2 regions of the Desulfitibacter alkalitolerans DSM 16504 genome follow, and region 1 is predicted to be linked to the other one. Evidence: predicted binding sites of a transcription regulator. Region 1 holds the regulator's gene; the other holds the start of a gene.
What was found. The regulator HrcA, encoded in region 1, represses chaperone genes, less so after heat shock. The targets are predictions, from matches to a motif close to TGTTAGCACTCANCNNNGNTGAGTGCTAACA.

Region 1 (10,464 bases):
AGGCTACAGAAAGGTAACCAGTATGGTGTATTGCGGCTTGTATCCTGTGGACAGTGCTGATTATGAAGATTTAAAAGAAGCCCTGGAAAAGCTCCAGTTAAATGATGCTTCGTTAAAATTTGAGCCGGAGACCTCAGTTGCCCTGGGGTTTGGTTTTAGATGCGGTTTTTTAGGCCTGCTCCACATGGAAATAATCCAGGAAAGACTTGAAAGGGAATTTGATTTAAGCCTTATTACTACCGCACCAAGTGTAATTTATGAGGTTCATAAAACAGATAAGACAGTTGTAAAAATAGATAACCCGGCAAATTTGCCTCCCATTAATGACATTGATGAAATCAGAGAGCCCTTTGTCAAGGCTACAATAATGGTGCCAAATGACTATGTTGGTGCTGTGATGGAGTTATGTCAGGAAAAAAGGGGAGAATATCAGACAATGGAATATTTGTCTCCAAGCAGGGTTATTTTAACCTACCACCTTCCCCTGGCAGAGATTATTTATGACTTTTTTGACCAGCTTAAATCAAGGACCAGGGGCTATGCATCCCTGGATTACGAGATACATTCTTACCTGGCAACAGATCTGGTAAAAATGGATGTTTTAGTAAATGGACAGATTGTAGATGCCCTATCCTTTATAGTCCATAAAGATAAATCATATTACAGAGGTCAGAATATTACCAGAAGACTAAAAGACTTAATTCCCAGACAGATGTTTGAGGTTCCCATTCAAGCAGCCATTGGCAGCAAGGTTATAGCAAGAACAAATGTAAAGGCTCTAAGAAAAAATGTTATTGATAAATGCTATGGCGGGGACATTACAAGGAAAAGAAAGCTTCTTGAAAAACAAAAAGAAGGCAAAAAACGCATGAAGCAGATTGGAAATGTGGAGATCCCCCAGGAAGCTTTCATGGCGGTGTTAAGTCTGGATGATGATTAGAGCTCTATATATCCATATACCCTTTTGTTTAGCAAAATGCAAATACTGTGACTTTAATTCTTATCCGCTAGCCGTCTTTGAAAGGACCAGGAAAAGGCGGGCAGAAAATTATCTGGCAGCCTTGAGGCAGGAAATCCTCTTACTATTAAAGGACATATCTTTAGATGAAATTGAAACAATATACATGGGGGGCGGAACGCCTACAATCCTTGATACAGACCAGTTGGTTTCATTTATGGAATTTCTCAAATCCCAACTGAATTTTTCTCGGATACAAGAGGCTACAATAGAGGCCAATCCCGGTACAGTAAGCCTTGAAAAGCTTTTAGCCTTAAAAGGAGCAGGCTTTAACAGAATTTCTATTGGCATTCAATCCCTAGATAACTGGATGCTAGGGTTCATGGGCCGGACCCACAATGCAGAGGAAGCTGCAGCAGCAGTTTCTATGGCCAGGGAAACTGGCTGGGAGAATATAAATGTTGACCTGATCTATGGGCTGCCAAACCAATCAACTGGCATCTGGGAGGATACCCTTAGAAGGGTAATACAATTAGACCCTGAGCATGTATCCAGCTATGGGTTAAAGATTGAGAGCAACACGCCATGGGGCAGGGATTATTCTAATAACCAGCTTTCTCTGCCGGAAGATGAAGTGGTTTTTTATATGTATGAAACTCTTCAATCCACCCTAATCCAAAATGGCTATCTACATTATGAAATATCAAATTACTGTAAATCACAAAAAGAAAGCAAGCATAATAGTATTTATTGGCATAATGAATATTATCTAGGAATAGGCAGTGGAGCAGCTTCCTTTTATAATGGTAAAAGATTTTACAATATAAAAGATATAGATTTATACATGGATAGCCTGGCAAAAGGCTTTAGACCTCATGAGGAAGCAATTGACCTCACCTTGGAAGACCAGATGTCTGAAACAATGTTTATGAAGCTTCGACTTATATCAGCAGGTGTTAATATCCCGGATTTTAAAAAAAGGTTTGGAATATCTCCAATTGATAAATACTATAATGAAATTAAAAAATTAATAGATCTAGGACTAATCCATATCCAGGGTGATGCTATTAGGCTTACACAAAAGGGGATACCTCTAGCTAACTTAGTTTTTATGGAATTTGTATAAAATTTCTTAAGAATTTGTGGAGTTTGCTATTTGTGGTGAGCTAATACCTTGACAAGAACAGGCATTCAGTGGTATTTTTTAATTATAGCTTAGCACTCATCAAGTGAGAGTGCTAACAGAAGAGGTGGTAATAATGGTAATGGATGAAAGAAAAAAGAATATATTACATGCAATCATCCAGGACTATGTGGCTACAGCTGAGCCTGTTGGATCCCGTATCATTGCTCGAAAGTATAACTTGGGTGTTAGTTCTGCAACCATCAGAAATGAAATGGCTGACTTAGAAGAAATGGGGTTTATTGAACAGCCCCATACCTCAAGTGGAAGGGTACCCTCTGATAAGGGGTATAGATTCTATGTTGATTTCCTCATGAAAAAAATGGAAATCTCTCCTCCAGAGGAACAATTCATATATGGCCAGCTGAAGGAAAACATTCAGCATATGGAGGATCTCTTTAAAAAGACCAGTGACACCCTGTCCCAGCTTACCAATTATATAGCCCTGGCCATGGGTCCCCTGGTATCAGAAACCACGGTACAGCAAATACAATTGCTGCCCATGCAGAATAACAAGGTTTTATTGATGATCATATCAGATAAGGGAATTGTAGATAATGGAGTAATTAACTTCTCTGGCAATTATGACAAAGAGACCCTGGCAATTGTTTCTGAGATACTCAGCTGCAAATTAAAGGGATATAGACTAAGAGATATAAGTAAAACAGTTTTGCAGGAAATCTATTATGAACTTGCAGATTATAAAAAGCTTGTGTCATTAGTCCTTGAATTTATGGATGAAGCCTTAAAAGTATCAGATAAAGCCAAGGTGTACATTGGCGGAATGCTTAATATCCTTAATCAGCCCGAATTCAAAGATATAGAAACACTACGCAGCTTATTGTCGTTAATGGAAGAGCAAACAATTTTAAGACAGTTATTAAAGGAAACCAGCAGCGAATCAGGATTAACCATATCAATTGGAGGAGAGAATAAGTACAGGGGCATCCATAACTGCAGCATTATAACTGCGACCTATAAAATGGGGGGCAAGGTAATAGGAACTGTGGGGATACTGGGTCCCACCAGGATGGTATATCCTAAAGCTGCTACAACACTAGAATTTGTCTCGAAATGTCTTTCAGATATCCTGGAAGGACACAATAAATAACAATTTACTCCAAGGTACAGGAGGAGAAATATGAGTATTAAGCAGGTTAGTAAGGATACTGAGGTAGATGAGAGGTTGGCAGCCCTTTCTACCAATGCAAATGCCATTAGGGCAATTGCATCTGCAGTTGAGGGTACTTTAGGGCCAAAGGGCCTGGATACAATGCTGGTGGATAAGTTTGGTGATGTGGTAATAACCAATGATGGAGTAACTATTCTGGAGATGATGGAGGTTAACCATCCGGCAGCCAGAATGATGATAAATACAGCCAAGGCCCAGCAGGATGAAATAGGTGATGGTACTACCACAGCATCAATCATGGCTGGAACACTAGTAACAGAAGGTCTGGAACAAATCAAAAGGGGTGTTCCGGTAACACGGGTTATTGAAGGGATCAAGGCAGGAATAAAGATGGCTGTACAGTATTTTAAGGATAGTGCTGCAGCTATTGAAAAATTAGATGATCCTGTACTCAAGGAAGTATCCTGGGTAGCAGGCAGGGGAAACGATGATATTGCTGAGCTTGTTTTTGATGCAGCTAATATGATTGGAAGGGAAAAGCTTCTGGATACAAATTTTAAGTTATCTGATTGTATATTTGCCCAGCATGGTGCAGATAACCAGTTAATTAAAGGGTGCATTATTAATAAAGAAAGAGTATCATCTGATATGCCCAGGGAGCTAGGGGATTGCAATGTTTTATTTATAGATGATGCCTTGGAGCCAGAACAGCTTGATGAAGAAGCTTTAAGCAATGAGGCTGGTTTTAACAGGTTTATCAGGCTTCAGGAGGAATTCCAGGAAAACCTTAAAAAACTGTCCAAACTTGGTGTAGGGTTGGTGTTGGTTGACAGGGGTATTCATGATATTGCAGAAGAGTTTTTTATAGATGCAGGCATCATGGCAGTTCAAAGGGTTAGCCATAAGGAACTAAAAAAAGCAGCCGAGTTTACAGGGGCCAGAATGATTAAGAGAACTGGTTTAAAAAAATCTGTGGAAGAATTAAGAACATATCTTGGGCACATTGATAAGGTTTATGAGGATGAACACCTGGAGCAGATCAGGATTTTAGGTGGTGCAGGTAAACCAATGGCTACCATTTTAGTAGGTGCAGCTACTGAAGAGGTTGTAGGAGAAAGGGAGAGAATTGCCAGGGATGCCGCTGCAGCCCTGCAGGCTGCAATAAAGGGTGGGATTGTACCAGGCGGCGGCTCAATAGAACTAGCAGCAGCCTCCTTCCTGGAGAGTAATCGTGAACAGGTAAGGGGCATGGCTGTGTATGGTATTAACTGTGTAGTAGAAGCTTTGAAAAAGCCTTTTTCCCAGATTGTGTTTAATGCAGGATTTAACCCCCTTGAAAAACAAGGTGATGTACTGGCAATCCAAAAGCAGGAGAATAATATTGGATATGCTATTGATTGTGATACTGGTCAGGTCATTGACATGAGAAAGCTGGGAGTTGTGGACCCTGTTCTGGTAAAAATCTATGCCCTGCGTGCAGCAGGTGAAATTGCTGAAGCTATCTTAAGGATTGATACAATAATTAAAAAAAGACCTGATAAAACAGCTGACAATAGGGTAAAAGATGAATTCGAGTTTTGAAATGGGGTGAATATAAAATGAATAATGAGATGAATACAAAAAGGGACCATATGGACAATGCTGAAAACCAAAACCAGGAAACCCAAGAACAGGAAAAAAACAATGAAGAACTTAAAGAAATGACAAAAGAGGAGCTTTTTTTAGAATACGTTAAGCTCCAGGAGTATTTAAGGAACAGGGAAGAAAGTGAAAAACAGCTGCAGCAGCAGTTTTTAAGACTGCAGGCCGATTTTGAAAACTTTCGCAAAAGAACCTCAAGAGAAAAGGAAGAACTAAACAGGCAGGCAGCCAAAAGCATTATTAAAGACATGCTTCCTGTACTTGACAACTTGCATAGGGCCCTTGAGGCTGGAAAACAAAAGGGTGACCTGGATAAGTTCATTGAGGGAATTGATATGATTTATTCCCAATTCTGGGATGTGCTCCAGAGCAAGGGTGTAGAATGTATTGACTGCAAGGGCAAAGAGTTTGACCCAGAAATTCATCAAGCAGTAATTCAAAAAGAAGTAAAAGACGAAAAAGATAACATAGTTTTAGATGAAATTCAAAAGGGATACTTATTAAATGGAAAACTAATTAGACCATCTATGGTATCAGTATCAAAAAAAAGTTAGGAGGTATATTATGGGTAAAGTAATCGGTATTGACTTGGGAACTACAAACTCCTGCGTTGCAGTTATGGAAGGTGGGGAAGCTGTAGTTATACCAAATGCAGAAGGCAATAGAACTACTCCATCAGTCGTGGCTTTTACAAAGGATGGAGAGAGGTTAGTTGGAGAAGTTGCAAAACGACAGGCAATTACAAATCCTGATAGGACAGTATTGTCAATTAAAAGACATATGGGTACAGACTATAAAGTAACAATTGATGGTAAATCCTATACTCCCCAGGAAATATCTGCCATGATCCTGCAGAAACTTAAAACAGATGCAGAAAATTATCTTGGAGAAAAGGTAACCCAGGCAGTTATTACTGTTCCTGCGTATTTCTCAGACAGCCAGCGCCAGGCTACCAAGGATGCTGGTAAAATTGCCGGCCTGGAAGTTTTAAGGATTATCAATGAGCCGACAGCTGCTGCTCTTGCCTACGGCCTTGATAAAGGTGAAGATCATACAATCCTGGTCTATGACCTTGGTGGAGGTACCTTTGACGTTTCTATCCTTGAGTTGGGTGAGGGGGTTTTTGAAGTTAAAGCCACCAGTGGAAACAACCGCCTGGGTGGAGATGACTTTGATGATAAAGTAATTGAATACCTTGTTGCAGAGTTTAAAAAGCAATCAGGTATTGATTTAAGCAAGGATAAAATGGCAATGCAAAGATTAAAAGAGGCAGCAGAAAAGGCTAAAAAAGAGCTTTCAAGTGTGATGCAGAGCAATATTAATTTACCGTTTATTACAGCAACTGCTGAAGGGCCACAGCACCTGGATATTACACTGACCCGTGCAAAGTTCAATGAACTAACAGCTGACCTGGTTGAAAAAACCATGGGTCCAACCAAGCAGGCCCTATCTGATGCAGGATTATCAGCCAAGGATATTGACAAGGTGCTTTTAGTTGGTGGATCTACAAGAATCCCAGCAGTACAGGATGCTATTAAAAACCTTCTTGGTAAAGAACCCCACAAGGGGATTAACCCTGATGAATGTGTAGCCCTGGGTGCTGCAATTCAAGCTGGAGTATTAGCTGGAGAGGTTAAGGATGTTTTATTGCTGGATGTAACTCCCTTGTCCTTGGGCATAGAAACCCTGGGAGGGGTGTTTACCAAGCTAATTGAAAGAAACACAACCATTCCCACATCCAAGAGCCAGATTTTCTCCACTGCAGCAGATGGTCAGACAAGTGTTGATATTCATGTACTCCAGGGAGAAAGAGAAATGGCGGCATACAATAAGACCCTGGGCAGATTCCAGCTAACCGGTATTCCAGCAGCTCCAAGGGGTGTGCCCCAAATTGAAGTTAAATTTGACATAGATGCCAATGGTATAGTTCAGGTTTCTGCAAAGGATCTAGGTACAGGAAAACAGCAGGAAATTACAATTAAATCAAGCAGTGGTCTATCTGAAACTGATATTAATAAAATGGTAGAGGATGCAGAAAAATATGCTGAAGAGGATAAGAAGTTTAAGGAAAAGGTAGAAGCTAAAAACCAGGCTGATGCAGCAATCTATCAGGCAGAAAAGACAATAAAGGAATCAGAAGGAAAGATTGATCAGGAGGACCTTTACAGCATAGAAAAAGCTAAAAATGATTTACAAGAGGCAGTAAAATCGGATAATATAGAAGAGATGAAGAAAAAAACTGAAGCACTTTCACAAGCCATATATGCAGCCTCAACAAAAATGTATGAAAAAGCTTCCCAGGAAACCCAACAGCAGGAAGGCCCTGCTGAAGGGACACAAGGAGCAAAGGATGATGTAGTTGATGCAGATTATGAGGTCGTAGACGATAAGGATGAGAAGGATAAGTAATACTTGCAACAAAAATTCTAGGGGGCACAAGCTTATATGCCCCCTGGTCTTATTTTACACCATCAAAAGTGTAAGTTTTGTTTTATACTTAATTATGTTAATGTTGGTAGATTAGGGGGTTGGCTTTAAAAAGTGAGCAAAAGGGACTATTATGAGGTATTGGGGTTATCACGTAATGCTTCAGAAGAGGAAATAAAAAAGTCTTATAGAAGATTAGCAAGACAGTATCATCCAGATGTTAATCCAGGTAATAGTGAAGCTGAGGCTAAATTTAAAGAGATTTCCGAGGCCTATGAAGTATTAAGAGATCCTCAAACCAGGGCAAGGTATGATCAATTTGGTCATGCTGGTACCCAAAACGGGGGATTTGGTGGCGCTGGTTTTGGAGGAGCAGGCGGCTTTGAAGACATATTTGACATGTTTTTTGGTGGAGGATTTGGTGGCCAGGGCACTAGAAGAGGTCCTCAAAAGGGGGCCGATTTAAGACTTGATTTGGATATTACCTTAGAGGAAGCAGCCTTTGGAGTGGAGAAGGAAATTGAGCTTCCAAAGCTGCAAACATGCTCTGAATGTGAAGGTACTGGCTCTGCTCCCGGTACATTTCCCAGCAGCTGTAAGGTTTGTAAAGGTACTGGTCAGGTGAAAACAACTCAAAAGACTGTACTTGGTCATTTTCAAACCATTAAAACCTGTCATAATTGCCATGGAACAGGAAAGGTTGTTGAGACTCCATGTGATAGCTGTTATGGACAGGGAAGGGTTAAGCAAAAGAAAAAAATTGCAATTACAATACCGGCTGGAATTGACACGGGAGCAAGGCTTAGGGTCTCAGGTGAAGGTGAGCCTGGTGCAAATGGTGGACCTGAAGGGGATTTATATGTATATATTAACGTTAAACCCCACAAGATGTTTGAGCGTCATGGTGATGATATCTGGTGCAATTACTCTCTTTCAATTGTTCAAGCCATGCTTGGAGATGAGATAAAAGTACCAACTTTAGATGGTGATGTTAAACTGAAGATTCCAGAGGGAACCCAAAGTGGAACATCTTTTAGATTAAAAGGTAAGGGAGTACAAAAGCTCAGGGGCTATGGAAGAGGCGATCAACATGTTAGGGTAAAGGTAACTGTACCAACTAACCTAAATGAAAAACAGAAAGAATTAATTAGACAGTTTGCAAAGACGCTGACAAGTAAAAATGATGCTGGAAAAGAAAAGGGATTTTTTGAAAAGGTCAAGGATGCTTTCATGGGATAGGCTAAATCATTTGGAAAAGGGGTATGTTAATGCACTGGCAGGAAATCTCCGTTACTACCAATGAAATTATGGAGGAAGCGGTTACCAATTTATTTTATGAAATTGGGGCTGCCGGGGTTGTAATTGAAGATCCCAACTTAATCAACCGTTATGTGCAGGAAGACGTTTGGGATGCCTATGAGTTTCCCAAGGAAATAATGGATGCAGAGCATGTCATTGTAAAAGGTTACCTACCGGTAGATGATAAACTGCCCCTGATCCTGGAACAGTTTAACGGGGCATTGGCAGCTCTTAGCGGCTTTTTTAAAGATTCCTATGTCTCTGTTCAGCTTAGCAGGTTACAGGAAGAGGATTGGGCCAACTCATGGAAGGAGTATTATAAACCTAAAAAGGTAAGCGAAAGAATAGTAGTTGTTCCAGGGTGGGAAGAATATAATCCAGAAGAGGGCGAAATTATTGTTAAACTGGATCCTGGTATGGCTTTCGGGACTGGTAATCATCCAACTACCATGATATGTATAAAAGCTTTGGAGAAGTACATTGAACCTGGCTGGCGAATAGCTGATATTGGTACTGGTTCGGGAATAATAGCCATCTCTGCTGCAAAATTAGGTGCAGAAAGTGTCTGTGCTGTTGATTTAGATACCCTGGCAGTTCGTGTTGCACGGCTAAATGTAAAGAGAAATATGGTTGAAGAGCTGGTTGAGGTCCGTCAGGGCAACTTGCTTCAGGGTATTGACAAGACCTTTAATATAATAGTAGCAAATATAATAGCAGATGTAATAATTGAAATGTCCGAATATGCCTATGAGAGGCTGGAACCATCAGGAATATTTATTGCGTCAGGGATAATTGAAGACAGGCAGGATGAGGTAATAAACAAGCTCCAGGAAGAAGGTTTTAAACTGGTTGAAGTAATGACGGATAATGCCTGGAGAGGCATTGTGGTAACTAAAGGGTGATGATTACTTGTATCAATTTCGTATTCCTAAAGGGATTAAAATTACAAATGGGGATTTATGTGGAAGTAAACTGGAAATATTAGGAGAAGAAGCACACCATATTGCCAATGTTTTACGCCTTAAAGAGGGCTCTCTCGTAGGCCTCTTCGATGGTTTTGGTTATAAAGCAGCAGGAATCCTATTAGATGTAACAAATGAGAGAGTGCTGGTGGAATTAACTCATGACAAGGTGGCAAATACAGAACCTCCTGTAGAGATTACTTTATATCAGTCCCTGCCAAAAAAGGACAAGCTTGAATTAATAATTCAAAAGGCAACAGAGCTTGGTGTAAAGAACATTGTTCCCATAATAACCAAAAGAACCATAGTACATATTGATAATGAAAAGGCCAAAAAAAAGGTGGAGCGATGGAATAAAATTGCCCAGGAAGCATGCAAACAATCTGGCAGGGCATATGTTCCGCAAATTAGTGAGCCCATAAGTTTTAAAGCCATGCTTTCTGAAATAAAGGCTGAAATTAACATCATACCCTATGAAGCAGAAGATAAAAAAGGTTTAAAACAGGTATTGAGGTCATTTAAGGAATCAATGCCTAAAAGTATTGGCATATTCATTGGACCAGAGGGGGGCTGGGACAAGGATGAAGTGCAGATGGCTGTTAACCATGGTATTATTCCAGTAACCCTAGGGCCCAGGATTCTTAGAACAGAAACTGCCAGCCTTGCAGTTTTGACTATGATACTTTATGAGCTAGGTGATTTGGGAGGTTAAAAAAATAGTGAAAAAGGTAGCAGTACATGTTCTTGGATGCAAGGTTAACCAGTATGAAATTGAAGGCATTAAAGAGTTATTTAGAGAAAGACATTACAAAATAGTTGATTTTGATGAAAAAGCTGATGTATATGTTATACACACCTGTAC
Region 2 (10,464 bases), on a different contig from region 1:
CTCTAATTTTTTTTATGCTATTATGTGGTCAAAATAGGTTACTTCTACATCATTCCTGGCATTCCGCCCATTCCACCTGGCATTCCTGGAGGTGCATCTTTTTCTTCTGGAATATCAGCAATTAAAGTTTCGGTAGTTAAGAGCATGGAGGCTATGCTGGCAGCATTTTGTAAAGCTGATCTGGTAACTTTAGCTGGGTCAACTATACCTGCACCAATCATGTCAATATAATCGCCTGATAATGCATCAAAACCGATTCCTACTTCTGATGCCTTAACCTTTTCTACTACTACTGATCCTTCTGCTCCTGCATTGAAAGCAATTTGCTTTACTGGTTCCTCTAAAGCCTTCTTGACAATTTTCACACCTGTCATTTCATCGCCTTCAGCTTGGATTTGTTCTAGCGCTGGCAGTACATTGATAAATGCTGTTCCACCGCCAGAGACAATACCTTCCTCAACAGCTGCTCTCGTAGCTGCCAGGGCATCTTCAATTCTATGCTTCTTCTCTTTCATTTCAGTTTCTGTTGCTGCTCCAACTTGGATTACAGCCACACCACCTGCAAGCTTGGCCAATCTTTCCTGCAGCTTTTCTTTGTCAAATTCTGAAGTGCTTTCCTCATGCTGCTTTTTAATCTGAGCTATTCTCTTTTGAATAGCATCTGAAGAACCTTTACCTTCAACAATTGTAGTATCTTCTTTAGCAACTTTTACTTGACGTGCGGTTCCAAGCATATCCATTGTAGCACTTTCTAACTTGATGCCTACTTCCTCAGAAATCACCTGTCCACCAGTTAAAATTGCTATATCCTGCAGCATGGCTTTACGTCTATCACCAAAGCCTGGAGCCTTTACAGCTACGCAAGTAAAGGTACCTCTGATTTTGTTAACAACCATGGTTGCCAGGGCTTCGCCTTCCACATCTTCAGCGATTATTAACAATGGCTTGGCTGATTGAACTACTTTTTCAAGAATTGGAAGAATTTCATTTACTGCAGCAATTTTTTTATCTGTAATCAAAATATATGGATCATCTAATACAGCTTCCATTTTCTCAGTGTCAGTAACCATATATGGTGAAATGTATCCTCTATCAAACTGCATACCTTCAACTACATCTAGAGAAGTTCCAATACCTTGAGATTCCTCAACGGTAATAACCCCATCCTTACCAACCTTTTCCATTGCATCAGCAATAAGGCTTCCAATTTCAGGATCATTAGCAGATATTGAAGCAACCTGACTAATAGCTTCTTTACTTTCAATTTGCTTTGAAAGCTTTTTCAATTCTTCTACTGCAATTTCAGTAGCCTTCTGGATGCCTTTCTTAATAATCATTGGATTGGCACCAGCTGCAACATTTTTCAAACCTTCTCTAATAATAGCTTGCGCTAAAAGAGTAGCTGTGGTAGTACCGTCTCCAGCTACATCATTAGTCTTGGTAGCTACCTCTTTCACTAATTGAGCACCCATGTTCTCTAATGGATCCTTTAGTTCAATTTCCCTGGCAATTGTTACACCATCATTGGTAATAGTAGGTGAACCAAATTTTTTCTCTAAAACTACATTTCTACCTTTTGGACCTAATGTAACTTTAACTGCATTAGCTAAAGCGTTAACGCCTCTTTCTAAAGCATATCTTGCATCTTCTTTAAAAACAATTTGTTTAGCCATTTATTTGTCCCTCCTTGTTTTAATTATTTTTCAACGATTCCAAGTATGTCTCTCTCATTTAAAATTAAGTAATCCTGGCCATCTAATTTAATTTCATTTCCAGCATACTTTGAGTAGAATACTCTATCTCCTACCTTAACTTCTAATTCAACCTTCTGACCGTTTTCAAGTACTTTTCCAGAACCTACTGCAACAACCTCACCTTCTTGGGGTTTTTCTTTTGCAGTATCCGGAATAACTATACCGCTTTTAGTAGTTTCTTCACTTGGTAAAACTTTTACTACAACTCTGTCACCTAATGGCTTAATTCTCATACTTGTACCTCCTTTTTTATATATGTATTTAATTTTATATTTATTATTAGCACTCATTAATGGCGAGTGCTAACACTCAATAATTATAATATTAGAGGGGTTGGCTATGTGCAAGTCTTGAATTTTGTTAAAATAGACAATTATTGTTGATTTGCCCTGGTTTTTGCTGCGATAACCCCTCAAATCTTCCAATCAGAATTACTTTTCCCTATATTTTCTTATTAATACCTTCTCCATCAAAATATTACCACAAAAAGCACAAAAATATACATGATTTGACTATAAAATAACTATAATTTAATTTAAGATGTGTCAGGTTTTAATCAATTAAAAGCTAAAGTCACCATTTTGATTTATCACTATCCTGCTGTCAAGGTATAGGGTATTTGGATAACCTATCTCCACTATTTTCTCTACAACTCCTGCTGCCCTTGCACCTGTAGCACAGTGTATTAGAATAGTGGCATTTTTATCTGTTGGAAGCTTATATGCTATTGCACTTGGATCGGCATGAATTGCAGAGTCTGGAATATGGATAGAACCCCAAATAAAACCACTGGATCTTTCCTGGTCATTACGAACATCCAATACATATATATTTGTACCCTCTCGGACCAACCTCACAAATTCTGCAGCGGTCACCTTTCTATCAGGCTTTCCGCCACTTATATCAAATGAGCCTGCTGATGATTCAGACCCAAACAAGGGCATTCCAATCTGCTTCCAGGATGGAACTCCACCTGCAAAAACTTTTACATTTGTATAACCATGGGTTGCCAGGACCCTGGCAACATTATGACTCATGCTTCAGAAAAAGCCACCACAGTACGTTATGATCTCGGCACCTTTATCAACAGGCATGGCTGCCATGTACTTTTCAATGAAAATCTTATCATCCATTGAGAGTGCTGTTGGGATATGAGAATTAAAGTATACATTATAAGGACGATTATCAAGAATTAAAAAGGGCTTTTTACCTGTGTCATTAATACGCTCAGCGCCAATAAGAGTGGCCACATACTCAGCAGTAGTTACCAGGTAATTTCCTGCTTCTTTCCAAAAGGTTATGCCTTCTTGATAAACGTGTACATTAGTATAGCCTAATTCCTTTGCCTTACGTGCTGAACTTGGGCTGAGATGACAGTCTAAGCCTCCACAATAAAAAATAAGCATTTTATTTTTGTCCTCTGGCAGCATCCAGGCCAACACTTCAAATTGAGCATCTGGAATGTTAATAGCGCCATTTATATGTGATTCTGTAAACCTTACAGCTGGTCTAGAATCTACAAGCACAAAAGTCCAATCAGAAGGATACTGTTCATATGATGTCCTTTCGGAACTTGTCGGACCATTTATTTTCATGAGATTCATCATATAGGCAGTATCCACATAGCTTAGATCTTCTTCAATGGGCACATTATTAGGTTCCGATGCATCTGGAGTAATAATGTATTTGGATTTATCAATTTCAGTATCAACGCTAGCTGTTGGGGCTTCCACAACAGCTATGGGCCCACTGCCGCATCCTGCAGTTCCCAATGCTAGAATCACCAATAATAAACCTAACAAAAATTTTCTTGCCATTTCCTCACCCCTTAATATATGTAAGTTCTATACTCATCCATAGTCCATTCTATAGTGTCCATGAGTACCCTGGTAATTAATATGAAAACCTCATCAGCTTTTATTTTGTTAAGCTTATCATAAAATTCTGGGAGCCAGTCGAAATGCTCCGACAGGAATTGATAAACCTCTTCGGCTCCAATATTATCCATGAAAAAACACAATAGTTCCAAAAGTATGGTCAAATGATCAGGCTTTTGCTGAAATTGAGGTGGTATAGTAATCTGGAATTTTTCCAGCAGATAATGAATATGAACAGCTGCATCCCCCATCAAATACCCCTTCTGGCCTGCAATAATTGTCTGGGCGCTTTCATCATTGGTCCATTTCTTATAAATTGATTCCACTGGAATAGCAGAGGCTTCATTAAGGCCAACAAAGCATCGCACAAATTCCTGTTTAAAGCTTTGAAAATCCATAAAATAAGTTGGCCATTGGTACTTGCAACATGTAAATCCGGCTTCTTTAATATAGCCATCAATTTGTTTAAATAATGAACCAGATTTTAGTTCATTATAAAACCCTTCATCAGGGTGTTTATAAAATTCAGCTAGAGTAAGAAACAAGGCCTGTTTCGGTTCTGACAGTTTAAACATTATCCGTTACCTCTTTTTGTGTTTTTTCACTTATTACTGTAGGGAAAATATCTTTAGAGAAAAACTTCTTTTCTGCCCATAAGACCAGAAGTAAACCCCCTCCTATTGTTCCTAGAAAGACTGCCCATTCTGCTGGCATCATTACATATGAATGATAAATCATCTCAGTTTGGCCTGGCACTATTTCCAAGGGAACTATCTGCCCCGCCGTGATAAAATTAACGTGCATGAAGAAAACTCCCACAAGTAGTATGGAAGAAGCAACAAATACCCTTAATGGAGCAAAGCCTGAAGTGGCTAGTATAATAGCCGGGATAACCAGGGCCAGGCCAACTTCCAGTACCCAAAAACTAAAACTTAAGGGGCCTGCCAACAAAGCCATGGCCGCCTCAAATTTTCCTGGCACCTGACCATAAAGATAGCTAATCATATTCCAGAATTTATAGAAGCCTGTAACAGCAATGGATACCAGCAGCACTTTCCCCAGAATAGGAACTATTGACTCCCCGCCGTCTCCTTCAGGCTTAAATTTTTCTACAAGGTAATATGTTATGGCCATAATTGCAGCACCAGATAGTAAAGCGACAATCATGAAATATATGGGCATGGCAGTTCCCTGCCAAAAAGGCCTTGCATGAAGATTTCCAAAAACTGCACCTAGATTACTTACTGCAAGTATACCTGCAGCCACAGTGATTCTACTAAAAAGCACCACCCGCGCCTCATGATTTTTGTACAGAAAATAAACAGTCAACATTCTAAATCCAAGGTAAAGAACATATAAAGTACCCATCCACCATATCCCAGATGTTATATTTGGCGAAAATATTAACCATATCATATTTAGAGGATTACCCAGTTCAAGGCCAATGGCAATAAACCCAAGTACAACTGAAATTATTGCTAGTACCAGAGCCCTTTTTGTGAGAACCTTGAAGGCAGGTATTTTAAATATATACCAAAGAGAAGCTATAAGGGTCAAACCCACACTAGAAGCGGCAAAAAATATATAAATAGAAATTAGCGAACCCCAAGGCACCATGTCACTTACACCCTGATACTTTTCGCCATATATTAGTATAGTCAAGGCACCAATTAAACCTACACAAATCAAAATTATAGAAATAGTTTTTATTAATCTTTGATTGGTCACATACCTCACCACCTTTCCTACTTTTTCACGTAATAAATTCTAGGTTGTGTACCCTTTTCTGGTATGAGCTGATATAAGCTTCTCTTTGCCAAGAGACTGCTGATTCTACTGTTTTTATCTTCAACATCGCCAAACACCCTTACTTCATTCATACACGTGCTGACACAGGGAGGCTTTTCACCTTTTACCACATAATCTGCACAAAATTTACATTTTTCTGGCACATGTTTTTCTTTGTCCATGGTTCTGACCCCATATGGGCAGGCAACCATACAATATTTGCAGCCGATACACTTCTTATGGTCCACCAGGACAATCCCATCTGATCTTTTATAGGTAGCCCTTGTAGGACAAACGTGTAAACATGGAGGATTATCACAGTGTTGACACTGTACAGGCACTATTTCCTGCCGTACATTAGGATAGGAACCCCTTTCTCTATACTCTAACCTGTTAAAAGCCATGTCAGGCGGTAGCTGCCACTGCATTTGACATGCAATTCTGCAGGCACCGCATCCAGTACATCTGGAAGGGTCTATCAGCATGGAAAATTTAGCCATTAAACACCCCCCTTTCGAACCTTAACTATTACTTCCTGACCCATAACACTACCAGCTATGGGCTCAACCATTGCTGGAAGAAAATCATTATAATTTAACCCGACTCCATATGCTGTCCTTGCCTTCTTGGAAAAACCGCCATAGGCAGATGGAACCCATACACAATCAGGATGAAGCAGTTCTGTTACTTTCACATTAATCTGTTTTTTTGCCTTTTCTGATTCAATTGTAATTAAGTCACCATTTTTTATGCCTAATTTTTCAGCTCTGGATCTATTCATCCATATCCAAGTACCATTATAGTCTTCTGTTATGGCCATTAAGTAAGGGTTGTTGCTTGTAACGTGGTGAGAATGCCAGGGTTGTTTGCCATGGATTAGACGAAATTCGTCCTCATGAACAGGATTTACCTTAGGAGGTATCCACCTTGGCACTCCTGAGAATCCATTAACTTTGTAAATTCCCACTGAAAACTCTACCTTTCCAGATGGTGTACGCAGGGCAGGATTACCCCTAATCTTTGGCATGCCTTCTTCTACACTTGCTGGAAATTCCAAACATCCTGCATCCTTAAGCCTATCAAGTGATATCCCAAGAGGTTCTATCATTGCAGCAGCCTCCTGCTCAACTGTAAAATCAAAGTATTCCATGGCACCTATTTCAGCAGCAATACCCTTAAGAATATCAAGAAGTGGCCTGGTGTCATGAACTGGCTCAATGACTTTCTGCCTCCAGGCCACCTGAGGATAAGGATGAGTTATATGTCCATGACATAAAAGGGGTCTTTCGGTTCTTTCTAAAAAGTAGCTTTCAGGCAGAATATAATCAGCAACATAAAGGGATGTTTCATTCCAATCAATAGGTATGGAAACAACAAGGTCTGCCTTTTTCATTTTCTTTTGGTATTCAGGATCTGGTCCGGTTCTTAATGGATTATAATGGTAAATAAAAAGAGCCTTAACCTTGCCTTCATCCACCAATTGGGGCACTAATTGAGGTATACCCCTGCCTGCTTCTACTGTCGCATATTTCCCTGCTTCACCAGCCCCATCTACCCTGGGACCTTTTTCCTTTTCTGGCGGCTTTTCCACATCTAACGACCCTAAGGTAATCTCCGCTGAAGGCAACAGGCCACCTTTTTTAAACATGTTGCCCAACAGAGCATTAATAACAACATTCATTTGAGCCTGTTGAACACTATTTATATAGTGTGCATTTAGTCCATGATAACCTGTTTCCAAAAAAGCTCTAGGCGCTGCTTTAGCCATATCTCTTGCCGTCTGTCTAATTTTATCGGCAGGTACGTCAGTAATTTCTTCCGCCCATTCTGGAGTACAAAGTTTATTTGCCTGCCAGAATTCATCGAAACCTTCGACATAATTTGCAACAAATTGCCTATCATAAAGTCTTTCAGTTATTAGGGTATTAGCAATTGCCAAAAAGAATGCTAAATCAGTACCAGGACGAATAGGTATCCATTCATCCGCTAATATGGCAAGCTCACAATGCCTGGGATCTACAACCACAAGTTTTGCGCCCTTTTCTTTAGCCTTGACAATTTGATTCATGCCATTTGGAATAATTCCCCCAGCAAAATTCCGACCTACGAAAAGCATGTATTTGGTATTCTCATGATCTCCATAAAGATTCGTTCCCACCATTTTGGGCCATACATTGGTTTTTGATGTAAAACACGTTGCGTAATGTGTAATATAGTTTGGTGAACCTAGAAATTCTAACAAAATATCTGCGTAGTGTTTTCCCCTTACACCATGTTCCATCCAAACGAAAGAATCGCCACCATACTGTTCAATAACACTGTTAAGCTTCTCTCCAATTTCTTTAAAAGCTTGTTCCCATGAAATTGGTTCAAATTCCATTTCACCAATTCGCTTCATTGGTTGGGTTACCCTATCAGGATTGTACACATCTATTACCATGCCATGCCCCCTTGCACATATTCTGCCTCTGCTTTTCATATGTATAGGGTGCCCCTCTGTTTTCCATATCCGACCATTTTTAACATAGACATACATTCCGCACATATTAGAACAGCCATTACACAGGGTTGGAATTCTTTTTATAGGTGAGTTCTCAGCAGCCCTGGAAAACTCCCTTAGACTAAAATGAATGGGCAGTATACTTATGGCACCTGCAGCTGCTGCCATTTTCAAAAAAGTCCGCCTTTTGATCTGTTTCACTTTCATGACTCCTCTCTTTAAAGTAAGACTTTATTTATAGGCCTTCTTTTAACTATATTTAACAATTTTTCAGTTATTTTAGTCCCTCACGGGGACTTTAAAAATCAGCTTCATCCAGCGCCTGTATCTAAAACATTAATCCTGGTAACTACCGTTGGCAGATTACCCCAATCACATTCTACCTTTTCTACAGGAAAGCCCCTCTCAAAATTAGCATCACCATAACAAGAAACCCAAGCGCAACGTACAGGCTGCAGCCCAATAACCTCAACCTGAGTTGTCCAATCACTCATTCCATAGGTCATAGCAATTGCATTATAACCAAGTTGATTTAACAGCCTTGCCGCCATGTTTGCAAGGTGCCCTGAATAGCATACAACAATAATTTGTTCATCCGTTGGCAGCTTTTGCAGTTCTGAAACTATACCTAGTAAGCCATAGGGAATATTAACAGCACCTTCTATGTGACCTGACAAGTAGTGCTCTCTTTGTCGTACATCTAAAATAAAATAGCTCTGCTGTTCCTCTAAATTTTTCTCGTAAACTTGGGTTCCAGATAAACCACCAGCTCTGTTATTTTGAAAAATACTTTCATTTTTTAATATTAGCACTTCATTTAAAGATAAATGTCCACTAACCTCAATAACCGGCAGAGAAAATGTCTGGTTTAATCCTGTTGGGGTTGTAACAACAGGATTATCTCCCAATTCACATACTTCAGGAGTTTCATTTATCCAGCCAAGCATACCGTTGTTCATAACTCCCACATCAAACCCCAACATTCCCCAAAAGGCTGCCGTTTGACTAGCTTCTGCGCCAGTATAACCAACCAAGATTATCAGTTTATCTCTTGGTAGTTTCTCTATCTGCTCTGGCATCCAGGTTGTGTTGTAAGGTATATTAACTGCACCTTGTATGCTTCCTGCCAAAAAATCCTCTGATTCTCTTAAATCTACAATATAGTAATCTGGGTCAGGTCTCATTATTACTTTTTCAAAAATTTCGCTCGCACTAAATACAGGCACTTCCCTATTTGCAATAAATTTATTAGTACTTTTAACCAATTCCATTAATACATCATGATATTCCTTTTTTTCATCATCAATAACTGCCCCTGGTTCTTTATCACAGCCTAGAATTAATGAGAAAATTGCAACTGCCATGATAATTAATATTAAAGATCTCTTAAACACGCACCTTCCCTCCCAGCAAATTATTCTATTATGACATTTCTATTATACTAAGTATCTACTGCTAAATTGATTGGCATTTTATATGTTTTTAATAATAATGTAAAAGTGAACTTTTTATATGTATTACTTCTACTTATTATTGTTATTTCCTTCTATACTAAGTATTTTTTTAAATGTTTTTTGTTTTATTTAAAGAGAAAAAAAGACACCCAACTCTAGTTTGAGTGTCTTTACCTATTCTTATTTGTTCGTAGTCACCTTGCACACTCTGAGCCCTTGCCGGTTAAAATCTCCAGCCCATGACCTAATACTGGCAGCACCACATCCAGACATTCAGAAACAGCCTTTGGGCTGCCTGGTAAATTGATAATCAGGGTTTGCTTTCTAATTCCTGCCGCAGCCCTTGAAAGCATGGCCATTGGGGTTATTTTATAGCTGGCAGCCCTCATTGCCTCAGGTATGCCTGGAACTGCTCTGTCACATAGAGATAAAGTTACTTCTGGAGTTATGTCTCTTAGGCTAAAACCAGTACCTCCAGTAGTAAGAATTAAGTCCACCTTTATTTCATCTGCCATTTCCTTAAGTGCCTTTTCCAGATCCTCCTTCTCATCAGGAACTATCCTATAATCAACCACATCAGCAAGGCCCTTTAGTTTTTCCATGATAACCTCTCCGCTTTTGTCTTCTCTCTCACCCCTGGCACCTTTATCACTGGCCGTAATGATGCCAAGCCTATATCCCGGAACTACAGTAATTTCATCTTCTACTTTGATTTCACCACCTATCAACACCTCTGCAAATATTCCTTCCTTTGGCATGACACAATCCCCTGCCTGGTGATAAATGGCGCATCTTGTATGGCACTCCTTACCTATCTGGGTTACCCTGAGCAAGGCCTCGCTGCCAATTTTAAATCTAGAACCAACAGGCAATGCCAATAGATCTATTCCCTGGGTAGTGATATTTTCAGCAAAGTCTCCTGGACCCACATCAAGACCCATGCGCTGCATCTTTTCAATACTCTCAAGGGCAAGGAGACTAACCTGCCTGTGCCAGTCTCCTGCGTGGGCATCACTTTCCAGGCCCCTTCCTGCAATCAAGGTTCCTTCATCTACATTGGTCTTTCTTTGACCCTTTTTTTCCGAAACACA

Region 2: groES (co-chaperone GroES) is a predicted target of HrcA. The motif match lies at 2,032-2,062, and genes of this name have one in related genera.

Annotation. Positions count from the first base shown of each region.
Region 1 covers NZ_KK211100.1:450,980-461,443, reverse strand. The annotation lists gene lepA (translation elongation factor 4) at 1-940, shown strand, start outside; gene hemW (radical SAM family heme chaperone HemW) at 930-2,084, shown strand; gene hrcA (heat-inducible transcriptional repressor HrcA) at 2,224-3,252, shown strand; gene K364_RS0108020 (TCP-1/cpn60 chaperonin family protein) at 3,283-4,854, shown strand; gene grpE (nucleotide exchange factor GrpE) at 4,872-5,468, shown strand; gene dnaK (molecular chaperone DnaK) at 5,479-7,323, shown strand; gene dnaJ (molecular chaperone DnaJ) at 7,456-8,580, shown strand; gene prmA (50S ribosomal protein L11 methyltransferase) at 8,610-9,542, shown strand; gene K364_RS0107995 (16S rRNA (uracil(1498)-N(3))-methyltransferase) at 9,550-10,314, shown strand; gene mtaB (tRNA (N(6)-L-threonylcarbamoyladenosine(37)-C(2))-methylthiotransferase MtaB) at 10,322-10,464, shown strand, end outside.
Region 2 covers NZ_KK211106.1:169,773-180,236, reverse strand. The annotation lists gene groL (chaperonin GroEL) at 45-1,673, opposite strand; gene groES (co-chaperone GroES) at 1,697-1,987, opposite strand; gene K364_RS0121720 (rhodanese-like domain-containing protein) at 2,315-2,791, opposite strand; gene K364_RS0121715 (rhodanese-like domain-containing protein) at 2,795-3,571, opposite strand; gene K364_RS0121710 (TorD/DmsD family molecular chaperone) at 3,583-4,206, opposite strand; gene nrfD (NrfD/PsrC family molybdoenzyme membrane anchor subunit) at 4,199-5,359, opposite strand; gene K364_RS0121700 (4Fe-4S dicluster domain-containing protein) at 5,377-5,919, opposite strand; gene srrA (respiratory selenite reductase catalytic subunit SrrA) at 5,919-8,126, opposite strand; gene K364_RS0121690 (rhodanese-like domain-containing protein) at 8,231-9,313, opposite strand; gene K364_RS0121685 (MOSC domain-containing protein) at 9,568-10,464, opposite strand, start outside.